Regions from separate parts of the Paenibacillus sp. 7523-1 genome, predicted to be linked through region 2. Evidence: riboswitches for the same ligand, from Rfam matches in the RefSeq annotation. Region 2 holds a riboswitch; each other region holds the start of a gene.
What was found. Region 2 has a riboswitch for thiamine pyrophosphate ahead of CHH60_RS00555 (thiamine phosphate synthase). Riboswitches for the same ligand answer to the same signal wherever they lie in the genome.
Positions count from the first base shown of each region.

Region 1: linked by a shared signal. The riboswitch ahead of thiC (phosphomethylpyrimidine synthase ThiC) and the one ahead of CHH60_RS00555 (thiamine phosphate synthase) in region 2 are both predicted to bind thiamine pyrophosphate.
Region 3: linked by a shared signal. The riboswitch ahead of CHH60_RS21230 (ABC transporter ATP-binding protein) and the one ahead of CHH60_RS00555 (thiamine phosphate synthase) in region 2 are both predicted to bind thiamine pyrophosphate.

Region 1 is NZ_NPBR01000030.1:43,087-49,977, forward strand. Features, by position in the region: gene CHH60_RS27555 (lipoate--protein ligase family protein) at 1-140, shown strand, start outside; gene CHH60_RS27560 (hypothetical protein) at 211-435, shown strand; gene CHH60_RS27565 (Fe-Mn family superoxide dismutase) at 581-1,888, opposite strand; gene CHH60_RS27570 (alpha/beta hydrolase) at 2,049-3,074, opposite strand; gene CHH60_RS27575 (IclR family transcriptional regulator) at 3,436-4,179, shown strand; TPP riboswitch at 4,302-4,415, shown strand; gene thiC (phosphomethylpyrimidine synthase ThiC) at 4,769-6,574, shown strand; gene CHH60_RS27585 (hypothetical protein) at 6,840-6,891, opposite strand, start outside.
Region 2 is NZ_NPBR01000002.1:93,487-100,377, forward strand. Features, by position in the region: gene CHH60_RS00525 (hypothetical protein) at 1-56, shown strand, start outside; gene CHH60_RS00530 (ABC transporter permease) at 121-606, shown strand; gene CHH60_RS00535 (hypothetical protein) at 623-1,021, shown strand; gene CHH60_RS00540 (hypothetical protein) at 1,018-1,569, shown strand; gene CHH60_RS00545 (hypothetical protein) at 1,712-2,551, shown strand; gene abc-f (ribosomal protection-like ABC-F family protein) at 2,689-4,239, shown strand; TPP riboswitch at 4,344-4,453, shown strand; gene CHH60_RS00555 (thiamine phosphate synthase) at 4,696-5,322, shown strand; gene thiO (glycine oxidase ThiO) at 5,352-6,584, shown strand; gene thiS (sulfur carrier protein ThiS) at 6,581-6,784, shown strand; gene CHH60_RS00570 (thiazole synthase) at 6,788-6,891, shown strand, end outside.
Region 3 is NZ_NPBR01000020.1:3,049-9,939, reverse strand. Features, by position in the region: gene CHH60_RS21245 (pectate lyase) at 1-554, opposite strand, end outside; gene CHH60_RS21240 (S-layer homology domain-containing protein) at 898-3,720, opposite strand; gene CHH60_RS21235 (radical SAM/SPASM domain-containing protein) at 3,987-4,862, opposite strand; TPP riboswitch at 5,065-5,167, shown strand; gene CHH60_RS21230 (ABC transporter ATP-binding protein) at 5,337-6,098, shown strand; gene CHH60_RS21225 (ABC transporter permease) at 6,085-6,891, shown strand, end outside.

The DNA.
Region 1 (6,891 bases), on a different contig from region 2:
CTTCTGCAGCAGCTTACACTGCTTCCTTGGTCCGTACGCTTCGTAATCGATACCCTTTGGCTGAGACTGACCGCGTATTGTCCGTTGATCGAGAGGCAGTCAGGCAGACGGCAGAGCAGATGAAATTGCGCTACGATTAGTATCGTTCGAGAACACTTGGAATTGGTTAATAGAGATGATATGATGTGATTTCGGAAGGAGAGTGCCAAGATGGAAACTTTGAGATATACATTTGAATATGAGGTTGTTTCTTCAGGCGAGAAGTCTGAGTTCAGCCAAATGGCAACAAGCAAGGAAGAAGCTGCGGCTTTGATCGTTGCACGTATTGCCGACCTGGAGTTCACAGGTGAGGAAGATATCAAGCTGGGTGACCTGATTGCCATCAGCAAACAGGTTGGGGACAACTATGTTGCGTGCGAGGGCTGTGCTTCCTAGTCTAGCATGACGCGTCAGAGACCTATCCAAATACAAGCAAGTCTTCTTGAATCAAGAGGGCTTGCTTTTTTTATTGCAAATGAAGAAGAGATATCTGGCAGTCTATCGGCTGGAGATATCTCTTTTTCTTGTTCCCTTTTCAGTTCTAGTAGGGTGGCCACAACAGCTTCCGTGCCGTTTCGTAACGTTCAGCCACCGCAGGCCAATAGACGACATTCCACCAGTCCTCAATATATTTCTTGCGCTCATTCTGATGCTTCAGATAGTAGGCATGCTCCCATACATCCAGCGGCAGGAGGGGGACGATGTCGGACTGGGACAGGTTCTGGTGCTTTTCTGCCTGTAAAATCTCCAAACGGTGCGCCCGCGGGCTCCAGACGAGCAAAGCCCAACCGCTGCCTTCCACTTTGTTGGCTGCTTCAGTGAATTGATTTTTGAATGCCTCATAACTGCCAAAATCTCGTTTGATCTGTTCAGCAAGCAAGCCGGAAGGTTTGCCGCCGCCTTTGGGATTCATGATCGTCCAGAAGATCGTATGCAGGTAATGGCCTGCACCATTGAAGGCAAGTTCTCGTTCCCAATGTTTGACGAGTTCGAAATTATTTTTTTTGCGCGACTCTGCCAATTTCTTCTCGGCTGTATTGAGTCCATCCACATAGGATTGATGGTGTTTATCGTGATGAATGCGCATCGTCATCTCGTCAATATGTGGTTCGAGTGCGTTGTAGGCATACGGCAGAGGAGGCAGCGTGTGTCCTCCAATCGGAACAGGTCTCTCCTTTACTGGAGGTGTAGAAGGTAAGGTGATGCTCTCTGTCGTACCGGAAGAAGGTGATAGACCGGAGACCTCTGAATACTGCACCTGTGAAGAAGATGATGAAGGTGCCGGAGCTGATGGAGCTGACGGAGCGTTAGCTTTTCCAGCAACGGAAGACGGCTCCTCCGCTGCTTCACGCTCGGTGCGTCCTGACAATTGAACATACTTCTCCAAAGAAAAGGGTGCATCACTTGCCGAATCCCGCATGATTCCAGGCTGAATCAAGGTATCGAGTACGCCGAGGAAATACTCCGATTCGCGGATAAAGTGCAGAATGACTGCCTTAGCGAGCGGGACAGCTTGCACAGCGGCACTTTGCTCAAGCAGGACGTACAGCTGCCTGATGAACTCCCGCGATTGTGAACGTGCAGAGGCGACAAGCTGTTCCACACATCCGATGATGTAAGGGGCAGGCGGATGGGTTCCGGGTAACAGCTGTTTCAGCAGCTGGTTGGCTACCTTCTCGGTATTTTCAAACGTCACTGCCCATTCTTCAAGCAGCTTCACGTAAGTGGGCTCCAGATCGGGAACCAGTGCCCGGATAACAAGCGTATGCTCTTTCTCCTGCTCCTTCCAGAACCTTATCTCCTCTAGGATGCGCAGAGGCAGCAAGGGTCCATAGCCAGACCAATTCATATGCGGCAAACCTCCATTCAATTAAATTGTAAAATCAGCCCTTCAAGGGATACGGTGTGATTAACCATTTATAATCGTCCCAAAAGTATATTCTCCTGCCATGTTGTCCTATGTGTGCATAAAAAAAGAGCCCCATAGGGGCTCTGATCACCGGAAGATTCTATTCTCCGGTATTGGTATTTTCCACATCATCGCTGCTTGTCTTCGTCACATGACTCAGGAACGTAGAGACACGGCGGAGATACTCCTTCGGATGTTCCCGGAAGATCAGCTCATGATGCGCGTCCTGAACGATCCATTCCTCTGAGTAGGTGTTCGTCTGGTTGGCGGCGAGAAGCTCGGCAATTGGATATGGAGCCTTCTCATCCTCCGTCCCGTGAATGAAGAAGATCGGGAACGGATAGTCTTTCTTTTTGACTTCCTGATACGGAATCTGCTGTAATCCGGTGCCATTCAGAACCGGGAATAACAGATTCATGATCTGCAAAGTAGGTTGTCGCGGCAGATCAATCTGGTTATGAATGTTGTGATACAGTGTATCCGGCTCCAGCAGGAAGGTGCTGTCGAGAATCATGGCATCCACGTTCTCGGTTAGCAGCCCAGTCTGTAATGCTGTGCCTGCGCCCATTGAGAATCCCCAGACGACAAGCTCCTGAGCACCGCGCTGCTTGGCGAACTGAATGGCACCAAGCAATTGCTGGGACTCGGCTTTGCCTCCTGTAGCGACTGCCTTGTTCACCTGTGAGGCGAAACCATAGTCGAACATCACGACATTGAACCCGAGCTGGTGGGCATAGTGAGCGAGGTCATACATGGGAACCCAGGTTTCCTCCCGATTGGCCCCATATCCATGACTGAAGATAATGGTTTTGTTGACATCTGTGTCTGCGGGGATATACCAGCCCTGCATCGTACGGCTGCCATCTGCTGCCGGGAACGTGATGTCCTCGTATTTCATGTTCTTGGCCTGCATGGGATTGGAGAACACGGGAGCTACGGTCGGGTTGGATAATACCCAGGCAATATAGCCGTGTAAGGCGATGAAACAAAAGAGCAGAAAAAATACAACGGAGAGCAGCAACGCTACGATAATATGTTTGAACCGGATCAGCCTCGGTGATAACGAAGAAGGCAGATCGGACACTTTCGTTTGCAGCGGGGCTTCGCTCTGGGATGTCGGAAACATGATTGCCCCTCCTTATTAAGATCAATTGAAGATAACAACGAGTTCAGATCAGATAGTATGTCGTGGAGTCCTTGCTGGCATGTGCAGCAAAGTCTTGCTTTTATATCTTTATCGTATGTTTCCATATAGTCAAAGTCAATTGATTGGAGGCATTTGTTACGCAATTGTTATATAGTCCAAAAGATATATGGGTAACATTTCCTGATGGTGCAAATTGCAGGGGGTTTAGTCTTATAAAAAGAAAATATTTACACTTCTTATCGTCATGATTTGGCTCATTTTAGTTTACAGATGAGATCGTTTCTCATATAATTTATGTAACCAAGTTTCATGTGATGAAACATGAGGAGGGCTTTATGCCATGGAAGACCGCAAATTAACCGTCCGGGCTGTAGAACGGGCGCTGGATATATTATTATGTTTTACCACACGGAGCGATCTTGGACTCACGGAAATTGCGAGCCAGATTGGTTTGCACAAAAGTACGGTTCATCGTCTGATGGCGACGCTGGAGGAGAAGGGATTCGTCATTCGCGATGCGGCCACTGAGAAATACAGGCTCGGCATTCGAATCTGGGAGCTGTCTGCTCATATGTCCCGTAGTGATGACCCTGCTATTTTGCTGCTTCCAGCGATGGAGCGGCTCAGAGATCGTTTGGGTGAGACGGTCAGTCTGTACCTGCGGGATGGCAGTGAGCGTATCCGTATTCAGGCTGTTCAGAGTGATCAGGCCATCCGGCGGGTGGCTCCGGTTGGTGTACGTCTTCCTCTATCCGTAGGGGCTTCCAGCAAGGTACTCATGGCATTTGCGACGGAAGAAGACCGGGAGGAGCTGATGAATGGCCCCGAATGGCCCGTATTTATCGATCCCGAAGTTTATCTGGCCCAGATGGGCGATATCCGGGAGAATGGGTATGCGACCAGCTACGAAGAACGTGAGCCTGGAGCGGCTGCAGTATCGGTTCCCATTATGGATCGAAAGGGGAATATTGCTGCTGCGCTATCCGTATCGGGTCCCGTTAGCCGCCTGTCCCAGGAAACTTTGCACGAATATGCACCTGTACTGAAGGAAGCAGCCGCGCAGATGGGCCTCATGTTGTCCTGATCCGGCATGCAATGGAAGATAAAGGGTTGTTTTTCTGATGAGCTTGCGCTAGTCTGTAATGGACAGCCCAGCGGGGCTGGAATGAATTGAATATGAAACTGCGGTACACATACCGCAACTGTTAACGTTACTGGGGGAGTCCGAATTGTCCGGACTGAGACGGGATCGCATGAGATTCCGGACCCTTTGCACCTGATCTGGATCATACCAGCGTAGGGAAGTAATCGGCGATATAACCACGAACACCTGCATAATCCAGCCTTTGGCATGTCTCCACTTGTGGGAGCTTGGCATCAGGCTTGTTATGGGTGATGGACATAAGCCGGTTCCCTCGGGAACCGGCTTTTTTTATTTACAGCGTCAAGCGATCATTCGCAGCAGAGGGGATTATCTTCTTTTGCGGGGGAGCTGAGTTGGGTGTAACCCACTTATGCCTGTGCCAGATTCTGTCTGTGCTATGCCGCTGTAATGTTCTTTCTTCGGAAGTTGGCCGCTCTTTTCTTGCCTATGCGTGGATGATATGGAACGGGTGCATGAGCAATCAAACTGGCCCATCCATGGGACAATCAACGAGGAGGCAGAGGTAGCGATGAGCACAAACAACAGAACAACAGCACAGGAACATGTAGGGCAGGGGTTGGAAAAGGGAACAGTGGCTGCTGAACGGGTCCAACCGTTTCCCGGCAGCCGCAAAGTTTACATTCAGGGCTCGCGTCCGGACATTGCCGTACCCGAGCGTGAAATTGCCCTTCATGACACGAATACACCCCAAGGGGTGGAGCATAACGAGCCGCTGCGCGTGTACGATACGAGCGGCCCTATGACGGATCCCGGATTTCACGCCGATATCCGGGCAGGCCTGCCAGCTTTGCGTGCACAATGGATCACGGAACGAAACGATGTAGAAGCGTACCAGGGACGCACCGTCAAACCGGAGGATAACGGGCTGAAGCCTGGAGGCAAGAGAACCGGAGCTGAAGAATATCCAGGCCTCCGCGGCAAACCGCTGCGTGCACAATCCGGACGCTGTGTCACCCAAATGCACTATGCGAGGCAGGGCATCATTACGCCTGAGATGGAGTTTGCTGCTATCCGTGAGGGCGTGGAGCCGGAATTCGTCCGGCAGGAGCTGGCGAGCGGAAGGGCCATTCTGCCATCGAATATCAATCATCCAGAGAGCGAACCGATGCTGATCGGACGTCATTTCCACGTGAAGATCAACGCGAATATTGGCAACTCTGCCGTATCCTCTTCGATTGAAGAAGAAGTGGAGAAAATGACTTGGGCGGTACGCTGGGGGTCCGATACGGTAATGGATCTTTCCACGGGCAAGGATATCCATACCACTCGGGAATGGATTATCCGCAATTCCCCGGTACCGATCGGGACGGTGCCGCTATATCAGGCGCTGGAGAAGGTGAATGGCGAAGCTGAGGCACTCACCTGGGAGTTGTACCGGGATACGCTCATTGAGCAGGCTGAGCAGGGTGTGGATTACTTTACAATCCATGTAGGCGTACTGCTGCGTTACATACCGATGACGGCCAAACGGATGACTGGCATTGTTTCAAGGGGTGGTTCCATTATGGCGGCATGGTGCCTTGCACACCATCAGGAGAATTTTTTATATACGCATTTTGAGGAAATCTGTGAAATCATGAAAAGGTATGATGTAGCCTTCTCTCTCGGAGATGGACTCCGCCCGGGCAGCATCTATGATGCCAATGATGAAGCCCAGATGGCTGAACTTGCTACGCTTGGTGAACTGACACAGATTGCGTGGAAGCACGATGTGCAGGTGATGATTGAGGGGCCAGGACATGTGCCGATGCACAAGATTAAGGAGAATGTCGACCTTCAGATGGAGATCTGCAAGGAGGCACCATTCTATACACTCGGTCCGCTGACAACCGATATAGCACCAGGCTATGACCATATTACCTCAGCCATTGGAGCGGCGATGATCGGCTGGTTCGGAACGTCGATGCTCTGTTATGTGACACCAAAGGAGCATCTGGGCCTGCCAAACAAGGATGATGTCCGGGAGGGCGTTATTGCCTACAAGATTGCGGCACATGCCGCTGATCTGGCCAAAGGCCATCCGCGTGCACAGCGCCGGGATGACGCGTTGTCGAAGGCCCGTTTCGAATTCCGCTGGCGGGACCAGTTCAACCTGTCACTGGATCCGGAACGTGCGCTGTCCTATCACGATGAGACACTCCCGGCTGAAGGGGCCAAGGAGGCCCATTTCTGCTCCATGTGCGGACCTAAATTTTGCAGCATGCGCATTACGCAGGATATTCGTGCATTTGCCGCAGACAAAGGCTTGTCCGAGAATGAGGCTGTAGCGGCCGGAATGCAGGAGAAGGCTGAGGAATACCGAACCCGAACCTAAGCTCGTTACAGCGCAATTTAAGCAGCCTAAGATATATAAAAGCCGTTCTCTCCACTACTGGGAGAAGAACGGCTTTTAGTTGTAATCCTTTAGCTTCGTTGATAAGAAAAGTAAACTTCCGGATATTTCTATGTTGGAGCCGGCTAACGGCTACTTAAGCACAGCGTTGACGTCAGGTATTCCTCTGAGTCAGGCCCTCCTTCGAGAGCCTTTTTAATGCGTGAAAGGCAGAGGTAGCTTTCATTCACGCAATGAATAACCCTAACTAACGTCTACCAATTTTTAATTGCTGCTCCAAATAAGATGCCAGCGATGCG
Region 2 (6,891 bases):
TTGGTATGAGCTTCCTGCAAATGAACATTTATTATGAACAAATTCAGAAACTGTAGCGGTTCAGGTTGAACCTGTTCAGTCTGATATACATTTATTTATCAAAACTTAGGAGGATTTAACATGAACAATGCTTCAAGTGCTTTAAAGGTAGCCGCAGGGATCTTTTTGACGATTGCCCTTATTACAATTGTGGTACTGCTGTTTATTTCTGCTCAAGAGGCCACCAAAACAGCGCAAAACAATTTTGCGGATATTCAGACAGAATTGTCTCAGGCAGCATTTACGGTGTATGACGGGACCACGATCAGTGGCTCCCAAGTTACAAACGCACTACGTAAGTATGCGGACAAGGATCAATTTGGCATCCAGGTCATTACAGGAAAAAACAAGGGTGGTCAGTGGTATGGCAATGAGTTGAACATTTCTCAGGATATCAATAATGCGGACTACGGTTCAGTTGTTGCTCCGGATAACAAAGTAGGCAGTATTAATCAGACGATGAGCGAAAAGGACAATCAATATGTCAACCCAAGTGGAAAGTTCAAGGCCGTTATCGTTAAAGACAAATCAAATGTGGTGAGAGGACTAATCTTCCAGCAATCCTGACAGGAGTTGGTTTCCATTGTCCCAGAATACACAGCAACTCATGTTGTTTTGTACCGCCATTGTCCTGTTTGTAACAGCCTGTCTGTATGGACAACAAAGCGTTAGCTTATTGTCCAGTGCTTTGAGTTCCAGCGTGCATACGAATGAAGACATGGAAGGAAGAATAAATACAACATTAAAAATAAGCAAACCCCTTCGTTACAGCGGAGCTGAGGTGTTACATACGGTTAGACAAATGACGGGTACAGCAGTCGAAGTGCAGGTTGACGGGAAAACGTATACGATAGACCCGCTTATCAACCGAAGTGCGTCCATACCTGTTGACGTGATTGCTTCCTATAAACCGGAGTTTGTAAGAGATGATAGCGGGGGATTGCTTCGAATTGCATTTTGGAGGGAGGCCAGTATCAATTGATAAATGCTGTATCCAAGCTGCTAGCAGTTATGCTGGCAGTACTTCTGCTATATGTATATCCGACTGCGGAAACAGCAGATCGCCAAGACGATATAGCGCGAATGGTCACATATCAGACGGTTACCCGTTTTGTGGATTCGGTCAGAACGAAAGGTTATATCTCTCCTGGGATGTATGCCGAATTTGAAGAACAGCTGGCGCGAACAGGCAATGTTTACGAGATTACCATGGAGCATCTGCACAAAAAATATGTTCCTCACTACACAGATCCGATGGATCAAGGTACATTTACAGGAACGTATGAGACGGTACAGGATGCATATTACTCAGCGCAAATCTTGGAAAAATTGTTCCCTGTCTCGGGCACGTATGCAGCCGATGATCCGCTTCGTAGATACACACTGACCATGGGTGACTTTTTCACGATTGCACTTAAAAATACCAACCGGACATCAGCCATGCTGATTCGCGAGTGGCTGAATGGTACGGCTCCTGCAGCAGCAGTGTTTACCACTTATGGAGGCATGGTTCTCAATGAAGATTACTGATTTGTCTATTGTGTTTGTTCTAATATTTCTACCCTTTTTTTGGATGGTTTCTCGGAATACTCATGATGCAGATGAAGCTCAGCTTCTTAATCAAAGGTATAGATCGGCCCTCCAAACAGCTGTATTGGACGCAGGAAACGTAATGCACCAGAATGAGAAGCAAAACAGTGAGGCAGGGTATGATTCCACCAAATTCGTAAAGGCCGATAAAGAACTGGCGCTTCAGACATTCACTCAGACGATGGCCTTGAATATGGGCATATATGATGATCCAAAGGCGATACAAGAACTGTTTAATTACATACCAGCCATAGTTGTACTGGATTACGATGGTTATTATATCTTAGCTAAGGAAGCGGAGATGACGGGTGAGACTGATGATTCGTTCCACCAGGTATGGAGTCCAAAAATGCCCTATACATATTCAGATTCAGACGGCAGCAGCATTAATTTTACACTCGACGGTTATGTATATGCTTATGATGCCGTTCAGGGTAAATGGATTGAAGGTTTTCAAAGGGAACTCGCTTCAACTAGTGGAATTCCATTGCTGCAAAATTCAAATTCGTTTGAGCAGGTCAGACAAACTCGTATCATCATGAGCGTGCAGGAGAATCTTGCCGAAGTCATTAATCGGCATAATGAGTTTGCAAGAAGAAACGGGATATCCTATACGTTTACCCTGCCTCTTATTTCTCAGGAGGATTGGTACAATACGATTAATGATACGGGGATCATGGCATTTATTCAGGGCTTGCCTGTAGGAAGCCTGAAGGTAAACACCTATGCCATCGGCGGAGGAAGGTTGGTTAAAAGAACTGCAGTCATTGGAGGGATAGAACCTTCAACCGGCATAAAGTATTATTATCCAGCAACATGTAAAAATAACTTCCGAGCTGAAGAAGTTTTTACAGATGCGAAGCAGGCCGCGGCTGCGGGGTATTTTGAGGGGAATTGTTACATTAACAAGGTTGTTCACTAAGTAAGACTGCTGAGCCTACTACATTGCTTTCAGAAAAGGCAGGTCCTGTGCTAAAATAGGGTTTCAGTTCAGAACTTGACCGGTATCAACAATACCGAAAAAAAGTAATGTTAAATAGATAGGAGCAACCTCATCTCATGAGTTTATTGTCAGTAGAGAACGTTAGTCACAATTTTGGTGACCGCACGTTATTTAAAAATGTATCTTTTCGTTTACTTGCAGGAGAGCGTGTAGGCCTGGTCGGAGCAAATGGTGTAGGAAAGTCCACTTTAATGAATATTTTGACCGGAAAATTGCTGAAAGATAGCGGGAAAGTAGAGTGGACACCAAAAGTCCGGTACGGATATTTGGATCAGCATACCAAGCTGACTCCTGGCAAAACAATCCGTGACGTTTTAAAAGATGCCTTCCTTCCCCTGCTTGAACTGGAAAAAGAAATGTTGGCCATTACAGACCAGATGGCTGATGCAGACCCAGACCAGCTTGAAAAACTGCTGGAAGAAATGGGTGAAATCCAGGAGCAGCTTGAGCAGGGTGATTTTTATTTGATTGATGTAAAAGTGGAAGAAATGGCGAATGGCCTTGGATTATCCGCTATTGGGCTTGATCGTGACGTCGCTGCTCTAAGCGGGGGACAACGGACCAAAGTATTGCTCGCCAAGTTGCTGCTCGAGAAACCGACGGCTCTTTTGCTGGACGAGCCAACAAACTACCTGGACGTTGAGCACATCGAATGGTTAACGCGATATTTAAAAGATTACCCGTATGCATTTATCCTGATTTCGCATGATACGGAGTTCATGAATGAAGTCGTTAACGTCATTTACCATCTGGAATTTGCTAAATTGACGCGATATGCTGCCAACTACAATAAGTTTCTTGAAATGGCCGATATGCAAAAAGCACAACATATCGATGCCTATGAGAAACAGCAGGAATATATTAAGAAACAGGAAGATTTTATTCAGCGTAACAAGGCAAGAGCCTCCACTTCCGGACGTGCTAAAAGCCGTGAGAAGCAGCTGGGCAAGATTGAACGAATCGATCGCCCGGATGAAGCAGCAAAACCGACATTTAAATTCAAAGATGCCCGTGCCAGCAGCAAAACAGTATTCGAGGGAATTGATTTTGAGATTGGTTATTCCTACCCTTTGCTGCCTAAAATGACAATGACAATCGAACGTGGTGAGAAAATAGCCATTGTCGGATGTAACGGTGTAGGTAAGTCGACACTTCTTAAAACCATATTGGGAAAGATACCTCCAATTAGCGGTAAAACGTTCCTGGGGGATTATCTGGAGACAGCTTATTTTGAACAGGAGGTCCGTGCGGGCAATATTACGCCGATTGAAGATGTGTGGAACGAATTCTCTCACCTGACGCAGAACGAAGTACGAGGGCATCTGGCCCGCTGTGGTTTGAAAAACGAGCACATCACTCGCCCGCTGAGTGCACTGAGTGGGGGAGAACAAGCGAAAGTTCGCTTGTGCAAGCTTCTGATGCGTGAAAGCAATTGGATCCTGTTTGATGAACCGACAAACCACCTGGATGTAACAGCAAAAGCGGAGCTAAAACGAGCTCTGCAAGAGTTTAAAGGTACAGTATTGCTCGTTTCCCATGAACCTGAATTTTATCAGGATTGGGTCACCAAGACATGGGACGTCGAAGCCTGGTCTGAGAAAAACTAGTTGTTGTGGAGCAATGAAGTACTCTACAATCAAACATCAACATGAGTTTGAGAAATCAACGGTGACAAAAAAAGGTGACTATGGTAACATAGGCTACAACTTCATATGATCACTAGGGGGGCCGCTCGTTGCGGCTGAGATGGAATAATGCGATTCCGGACCCTTTGCACCTGATCTGGATTATACCAGCGTAGGGAAGTGGCGCGTTTTAGTTAATGATATGGGCAAATTAATATTCGATTTTGCAGCGAATGTGAATGCTCACGAGTGGAACATGAAGATATCTCGTATATATCAAGGCTATGGTTTATAGCTTGTATACCTGACAACTGGCATGTAAAGCTCGTTTAACTAACTTGACATGTTATCGCGGCCACTCCCTACGGGAGTGGCTTTTTTGTGCTTACATATTGACAGCAGGGAAGGTGAAACCAAACGGATATCTCTAAGAAACTTGTGAATTCATTATCGTTTGAACTGCATGCTGTTTCGCCGGGCATAGGGGATGAACAACGTTTTGTGAAGATTGCAACGGATGTATGGCCCTGGCTTGACTATATTCACATCCGGGAGAAACATCTAACCACCGAACAAAAAATTCAATGGGCGTATAGTTTGCTGTACGCAGGAATTCCATCTGACAGGATCGTGATCAATGGTCTATGTGAGCTGAATGAATTGGAAAAGCATGTATTAATTCAGAGGGTTCATTGGGGCCAGTCCAATATGACGACTATTCAAGGCAGCAGCCTGAACAAAAGCGATCGACTTCGTCTCGGCATTTCTGTTCACTCTCTTCACGAAGCTAGAGAAGCTGAAGAACGCGGAGCAGATTACCTCTTTTATGGTCATGTATTTTCCTCCAGCAGTAAACCTGGGATCAAGCCGAGAGGGCTATCCGCCCTGTCTGAAATATGTTCAGGCGTTTCCATTCCCGTAATTGCCATTGGCGGCATTGAACCGGCAAACATAGCTGCTGTACGTGCAGTCGGAGCAAGTGGTGCGGCAGTAATATCATCTATCTGGGCTAGCGATAATCCGCAAAGCGCAGCAGCAGCCTTGAGGCAGGCTATTGAACGATAGAAATAAGAACGAATCGCGGAGGTGAATGAATGAGCGGAGAAGCAAGAGGTCGAAGACGAAGTGGCAGCCTTTACCGAAATGGAGCAGCTTTTACGGCCCAAATACGTGGAGAACTTCGTGGCAAGCTTCATGCGGAAACGATAGTGGTGGGAGGCGGCGTTATAGGTTGTGCCATCGCGTATGAGCTAGCTTCACGAGGTAAAGAAGTAATTTTAATCGAGCGTGCGCGTATTGCAAGTGAGACATCTTCTGCCGCAGCGGGCATGTTAGCTGCAGACAGCGAGACGTTTCATACTACTATGATGTCAAAACTAGCATATGAAAGTAGAAAACGACTGCATCAGCAAAAAGAACAGATTCAACGACTAAGCGGCATTGAAATTGGCTTGCAGCAGAATGGATTTATTACACCATTTCGGAATGAAGACGAGATGAAAAAGTATAGCGATACCAGAAAAAGTACAGATTTGCTTACAGAGCAAATTTGGTGGGATCATTCCAATCTTCAACGTGAAGCCCCATGGATAAGCAAGGAAGCTTTCGGGGCTCTGTATAGAGCTTCAGAAAGTGAACTTCTTCCTGTCAATTTGGCACGTGCCTATGCGGTCGCAGCTCAAACAATGGGGGCCAAATTAATCGAAGGTGTACAGAATGTAAGTCTAACTGCGGATTCGAGTGGAGTCCAGGGTATGGAAACGTCGATTGGAAGATTAACGTGTAAGCATGTTGTTGTCGCAGCTGGATTACAAGGTGGAGAGATGTTGAAACAGGTGGGTCTTAACCTGCCCACTCTTCCGGTGAAAGGTGAAATTGCAGCAATACAATATGCGAAACATGATGCAGATTACCGACCTGACAAGACGGTTTATGCAGATAATGTATACATTGTCCCCAAAGCAAACGGCGAAGTCTGGATCGGAGCAACCAGTTTACCAGGGCGCTCGGATCGTGATGTAACTGTTGAAGGTATTCAAAAGCTGCTTGCATCCGCAGCAGGCTGGGTCCCTGGAATTCAGCAAGCCCAGTTTATCCGTGCTTGGGCAGGGGTTCGACCAGCGACTCCTGACGGTTTGCCTTATCTGGGAGCTTGTAAAAGCGTACCTGGGCTATATGCAGCATTTGGACATTACAGAAACGGCATCTTACTGAGCGCAATAACCGGCAGTCTGATGGCTGATTTGATTGCTGGCCATTCTTCGGAAGAACTTGGCATTGATGAATTGAGTCCGGAGCGTTTGAGCAGAAAGGAGATTATGCAGTGAACATCATCGTAAACGGGCAGAGCATGAACATTAATGACGATTTGAATCATGTAGATCAGCTGCTGCAATCCTTTAATTTGCAGGTAAAAACTGTGGTGGTTGAGTTAAATCGTCAGATTTTGATGAGGGAGCACCATGCATCGACTGTATTAAGAGACGGAGACCGAATTGAGATCGTACATTTTGTGGGAGGCGGTTAAAACATGCTGAAGGTAGGACATCATTCATTTCATTCTAGATTGTTGTTGGGTACGGGCAAATTTGACGATTTGGATATACAGAGTCAAGCGGTAGAAGCTTCAGGAAC
Region 3 (6,891 bases), on a different contig from region 2:
GTGCGCAGAATGGAATCTTTCACATTGGAAATGTTGGAGCTGTCCACGTTCATGGTAACCGCGTAAGAGGTTCCCCCATTTTGTCGTACCAGCTTGCCGATATCATCAGCTCTGAAGTTTTTAATGTTAATTGTCCCCGAAGCGTTCATCTGGAACACCTTATCATATGCTTTGTAAGCGGCACCGCCCGTAATATTAACCGTACCTGCGGATTTAAGCGTGAGTGCATCTTCACCGACATCATTCCAGGTTACATTCTGAATATTGCAGTTGCCATAACAATGGACGCCATCGGCAGCCGGTGCCTCGATCACTACATTTTTCAGTGTAGCTCCTGCCTCAAGTCGAAAAATGGGTTTTTGATTCTCGGCCTGACTGCCATCTCCCAATGTGTTCGGATCTGCGGCTACGCTTTTGCCTTTGCCATCATAAGTCTCACCTGATTTGACAATAATCGTTGTCTTCACAATCTCGGGAGCAGCAGACACGGGTAATGCACCAAATACTGAAGCGACCAGACCTGCAGAGAGCAGCAGCGATAACATTTTTCTCATGCGTAAATCCTCCCTATACGGATATATTAGTGTTCAAGCCAGCTTGTCTTCCCGGATCCCTTAAGAGGTGCACCTCTTTCCTGGACCCTACCCTGATCCTACCAAAACAGGAGTGTAATGATAATAATCATTAGATTAGGTATCCAATTGTCGGCATAATACCTGCATTCTTCGCATTATTTGTCGATCCATTCCGCATGGAATGTGCTGATCTTAACTTTCGGTATGCTTCATTTACAATCTGTAAAAAAACGTAGAATAAAAAAAGAAACCCTTCGTCTATGAAAGACAGGGTTTCTATAAATACTATTGTGTCATGATGGTTGCCAAATGCTATTAATATCTACAATTCTTCCTCACTATTTTCAATAGGTGATTGAAGAGAGCTGTACGGGTTGATATCCGTAAATGTATTCACAGATTCAAATGTTACTGAACCATTATCCGATACGATCATTTTGAAAACGACCCAGTATCTCTCGTTGCCGCTCCCTTCCTCTACTGTAAACGAGGCACTTGGTGCAGCTACAGCTCCGTGGAACACTTCAATTTTGGCGCCAGAACTCTTGATTGTACTCACTCCTGAAAAATGATGCACATAGAACGTATATGTTCCAGGAAGCAGGTGACGTATTGTAGTCGTTTCAGGTCCATAGGACGTGACATCATCCAAGTCCAGATCTACCATAAGTTCGTCATTATTATAGTATTGCTTATCCGCGAAGAACGTATGGAACACGCCGTTGTCACCTGCAGGACCTACAAGGTGTGAGTCCAAATCGGCTGGGTCTTTCCCCCATGTCATAACAATACGTGTTTCATCTTGCGTAGGTATTTCAATAGCTGTTTGATTTTCATTACTATTTTCCACATTTACTGCCGAAACACCAATCAGATACGTTTTAATATATTTCGTATCTCCCCCTCCCAGTTCACCTGTGTAGATGCCTGGTGGAAGATAAATGCGATAGTTACCATAAGTATCGGTTGTTACAGTACCCACAACTTCACCTGTTTTGTTATCCAGACCTTTTCTAAATGCAATTTGCAAATTAGCAACTGCTTCTCCAGCAACATCTTTGATGTGACCGCCGAATCCGGTCAGCTTAATCGCACCACTTTGGCTTCCTGCAAAATGTGTTTTATTAACATCTGACTCTACTGTGATGTATAAAGTGGACCCGTAACTGTTAACAGCGTCAAAAGTAAACTCGCCATTATCGTACTGCAAATTATTCAATTGTTGTTCTGCACCATTCAAATAGGCATGAACTACAAAATCATCTGCTGTTAGTTCAGAGATCTCAAACCCTTCAGTAAATACCAATTTGGCACTTCCATTGGTAACTTGAATCCCTGTGAGTGTTGGATAGGCTGCTCCTTCGTTATAAACTGCAACGGTTACTGGAACATGAATCTTGAAATCTCCATATTCAGCTTTTACAACAGTCGTACCGTTACCTTTGGCCTGAATTTTGCCTGAGTTAACGACGGCGATGTTGCTATCATCGACTTCCCATGTTGCAAAGGAAGTAATATCTTTGAATGCTGAGCCAGCGTTGCCCGTGAGCACGATCTGACGTGTCGAGTCAATTGCTGAAAACTCTGCTGCTTCCGGTGAATAAACGACACTCGTCACCGTAGGATCTGCTTCAATGGTTGGGGACTGATTCAGTTGACTGAAATCAATGCCTTCTACATTAACCAGAGCCGAATGTAATGCTCCCTCTCCAGAAAATTGTACGATTGCATTCAATATCGCCCGATTCACTACCGCACCATGGTTAATTTTAAACGAGGTGTTCAATGCTTGTTCGAATACTTCGAGATTGCCAATGGTGGAGTTATCTCCGAATTCCACTGAAATTTGCTCCGCATGAACCATTACGGAGTCGAAACTGCCGCTCAGAGCTACCGAAGCATTATGCGGAACCGACTCAGCAATATCGATTGGTCCAACCTGACCCGTGGAAACATTCTGTACAATCGCACCAGATCTAATTTCAATCTGCTGAACATCACTTCCACCTTCAAGGACCAGACGGATACTGCCATCAGCTTTGTCAACGATCACTGTTGCTAGAACGGAGTTCACCGCATGAATACTGTTAGGTCCTCCGCCATAAATCTCAGTGGTTCCCGTAACATTAACATTATCAAGAGTCACGTCACCGTTTTCTACGGACTCAAGTATTTTCAAATTACCATTTATTTTGGTGTTTTTTAGAGTGACACCTTGCGAGCTAATAGTTACATTTCCAGTTACATCCCCAAGCGTATATTCACCTGGAGCGGTAAGGTTTTTACTAGGAGCTTGTTCCCCGCCTCCATTATTTCCACCATTGTTACTACCGTTCCCTTTATCTCCGGAACTGCTACCACTACTTCCTTTACTACTACCTTCAGAAGGTTTTGTCGTTTCCGGTTTGGCTTCATTAGAATCTTCAGTTTCATCCCCTGTCTTGGCAGGAGTCATGTAACTATCATATGTAGATTTATTCATTACAAACTCATATGCAAGTCTCGCTAATGCTTGGCGATCTGCAATTCCCGAAGGATTAAATTTTACTGTTCCATCTTTTTGAACTAATCCTTTGATGAAACCAGATTGGTAGGCCAGTGACACAGAATCTTTTGCCCAATTCGATACTTGATCCAAATCAAAAAGTTGAGGTTTGGATGACGGATTCGGTACGTTTTGCTGTTTCCAACCAAAAGCTCTAACGAAAAATACAGCTAATTCTTCTCTTGTTACGTTCTTATTAGGTGAAAAGCTATCTTTCGAAGTACCTTGAGCAATACCAGATTTGACAAGTGCGCCTACATACCCGGCATACCACTGATCTTCCTTAACATCCTTGAATTGGCTTGCCTCAGCAGTATCCGGATTTAAATGAAGCGCACCAACCATGATTTTTGCCAGTTGAGCTCTTGTTACGGAATCAGAAGGCTTAAAGGTCCCATCAGAAAAACCTGTAAGTATTCCTTGTTCCACCAATTTGGTTATTTCAGTTTTGGCATACGAATGATCAATATCAGTAAAAGAATTCTTAGAAGTAGCTACTTCTGCCGATACGGATAAATTAAGAGATAACATGGAGACAACCAGCGACGTAGAAAGCATTAATGATAGTTTGCGATTAAACTTTTTCCATTTTGAATTCAAAACTAAAACACACTCCTCAATAGACTTCTAGTAAAAAAGAATAACAACATATGAATCTTAGGAACTATATCACCTCCTGATCAATAGGATAATAATACCATGTAAACTCATAAAAACAAGTTTATTAAACTATGATTTTACAAAAAAGTTTTTATCCTGGATTGATTTCAATTTTTATCATCTAAACTATTCTGCAATAAAAATAGAAAAGCGCACCACCCGAAATAAAGATTCGAATGGCACGCTCTAAACACATTTTTATTTGACTAGGCTCCGAACCGCTGACGATATCCGCACTTCCGGCATAGTTCTTCCACGGCTTCCCGCTTGGAAAAACCATAAACCAGATTGTTCGCCCGCTCACCTTCGACAATCTCCGAGAATGACTTCTCATGGACGTTACCGAGATTAATGACACCTTCGCCATCGAGGCAGCACGGAACAACCGTTCCATCCACCAGTACGGCCGCCTGACTGCGCAGCGCGTGGCAGAAACCTTTGCCATCATCCTCTGGTGCATCCAGACTTGGCCATTGGAACTCGTGGTCCTGATTGAGATAGACATTCGGCGCAATTTTGACGCCGCTGCCTGGAACCACCTTTTCCTCAATGCGGAAATCCAGATTGAACTCGCGCTCCAGTACCTCCAGTGTTTCCCGGTTCCGATTCATCTGGGCATTCGTGAAGTTATCCTGCGTCAGATTCCAGAGCCGGAACGAGATGATCACATTATGTTTCACAGCTTCCCGGGCAAAAGATAGAATGTTGCTGAGGTAACCCTCACGGTCCGTCGATCCCTCGTGCCCGTCGAAGCTGTGCAGCGAGAAGTTCATTTGTCGCAACGCCGGTTTGCCAAGCAGCTTATGCTGGGTCTTGGGCAGCAATGTTCCGTTCGTTGTTATGTTTACCTTGAATCCCTTCTCGTGTGCGGAATCCAGTAACAAATCAATTTTGGGGTGAAGTAACGGTTCCCCTTTGACATGCAAATAAATGTGTTTGGTATGTGGCTTAATCTGATCCAATATATTGTTGAAGACTTCAGGGTCAATGAATCCTTTGGCACGCTTGGTCTGCGGACAGAAGCTGCATGCCAGGTTACATATGCTTGTAATTTCAATATATACTTTCTTGAACGTTTTCAACTCGGGGTCCCCATTCTGCTTAGGAGGGAGAACAGTCCCACCCTCATTTGTAATCCGGCCCATATGTGCCATCACCATTATATCGGGTTAGGAAGCCAAGGTAAATCCGCGAATGGGTTTAACGTTTAACTTTTGTCACTAAGCCCTCTTTACATCTCGCGGGCACGTGATATATGCTGTGTACACAACTGCATATTTTGAACGATTGCACTAGGGGAGCCTTGCGGCTGAGACGAATGAATGTATTCGGACCCTTTGAACCTGATCTGGATCATACCAGCGGAGGGAAGTGGAGCGGACTTTCAGTTAACGGATTTTCTTCATATTCATATGTACATGAATGTCGGTTGAACTTAACAAGCCCACTCATTTCTCCGGAAATGGGCGGGCTTTTTCGCGTTTACTTACAACAGATCGCAAACAACGTGCATTTCCGTTCAGGCAGTTTTTATTCCAAGGGGGTCAAGGAACCAGATGAGCAACGATGTACAGATTAACAACATGACCTTCACTTTTCCGGATCAGAGACATTCCCCCGTGCTCTCCAATGTGTCGATGTGTGTAAAAAAGGGAGAATTCGTCTCGCTGATCGGCTCCAGCGGGTCGGGCAAGAGTACACTCTTCAAGCTGCTGGCAGGCTTGCTTGAACCCACAGATGGCACGATCGAAATTGCTGGGGTGCCGCCAGGACAGCGACTCGGGCGGGTTGCCTACATGCCGCAGAAGGATTTGCTGTTATCCTGGCGGACGGTTATGGAGAACTGTCTGCTTCCCTCGGAGCTTGCCCCGAGGAAGCAGGACAAGGTGAAGCTGCGAGCTGACATTATGGCCGGACTCGACAGATTCGGCTTATCCGGCTATGAGCATGCCTACCCGGACGAACTGTCCGGCGGCATGAAGCAGCGGGTCGCCCTGCTGCGTACCTTGCTGACGGGAGGACAGCTGATGCTGCTGGACGAGCCCTTCGGCGCGCTCGATGCCATGACCAAGCGGGAGATGCATCGCTGGCTGCTTGAATTGTGGGAAAGCCTCCGCCAAACGGTACTGTTTATCACGCATGATATCGAAGAAGCCCTGTTATTAAGTGACCGGATTATCCTTCTCACTCCTGGCGGTCGGCAGCTGCTGGACATGACGGTACCTCTGCCCCGTCCGAGACATTCGGGCATGGTCTACGATCCGGATCTTATACGGATGCGACAACGGTTGGAGGAACAATTACATGCGAAGCTTTAACGTCAGCAGATGGTTTGCCCGCTATGGCCTGTTCGCTGCGCTTCTCCTCCTGATGCTTGCCAGCTGGGAATGCATCGTTCGATTAGGCTGGGTTCCTTCTTTCATTATCCCTGCACCTACATCGATAGTAAGTTCTCTAGTTGAGCATCGGCGTCTGCTCCTCGGAACCCATCTACCTGCCACATTGATGGAGGTAGCAGTTGGCTTCGGCTTGTCCATCGTGGCCGGAAGCGCTCTGGCAGCGGGCATGCACCTCAGCCCTTCGATTGAAAAGGCGCTGTATCCTTTCATCGTAATCAGCCAGACCATTCCACTGATTGCCCTGTCTCCTGTATTCATTCTGTGGTTTGGCTACACACTCTGGAGCAAAGTTGCTGTGGTATTTCTGATCGCATTCTTCCCGATTGTGGTCAGCACCTATGATGGTCTCCGTCAAGGCGACCCGGAACAGCGCGAACTGCTGATGACCATGGGAGCAAGCAAGTGGGATCTGTTTCGCAAGCTTCAGGTACCTCTTGCGCTGCCCTCTTTCTTTTCAGGATTGAAGATGTCGGTGGTGTACTGCGTGGTCGGCGCAACCATTGGCGAATGGCTCGGAGGCAGCAAAGGTCTTGGTTATTTCAGCCGCAGAATGTCCAGCAGCATGAATACCGATGCCATGTTTGCCTCCATTCTGCTGTTATCCTTGCTGGGCATCGGACTGTTCGTGTATATAGCCTGGCTGGAGCGAACCCTCGGATTGAAACGGAATGCAGACCATGCAGGCAGAGGAAAGTCGATGAAAAGGCAATCG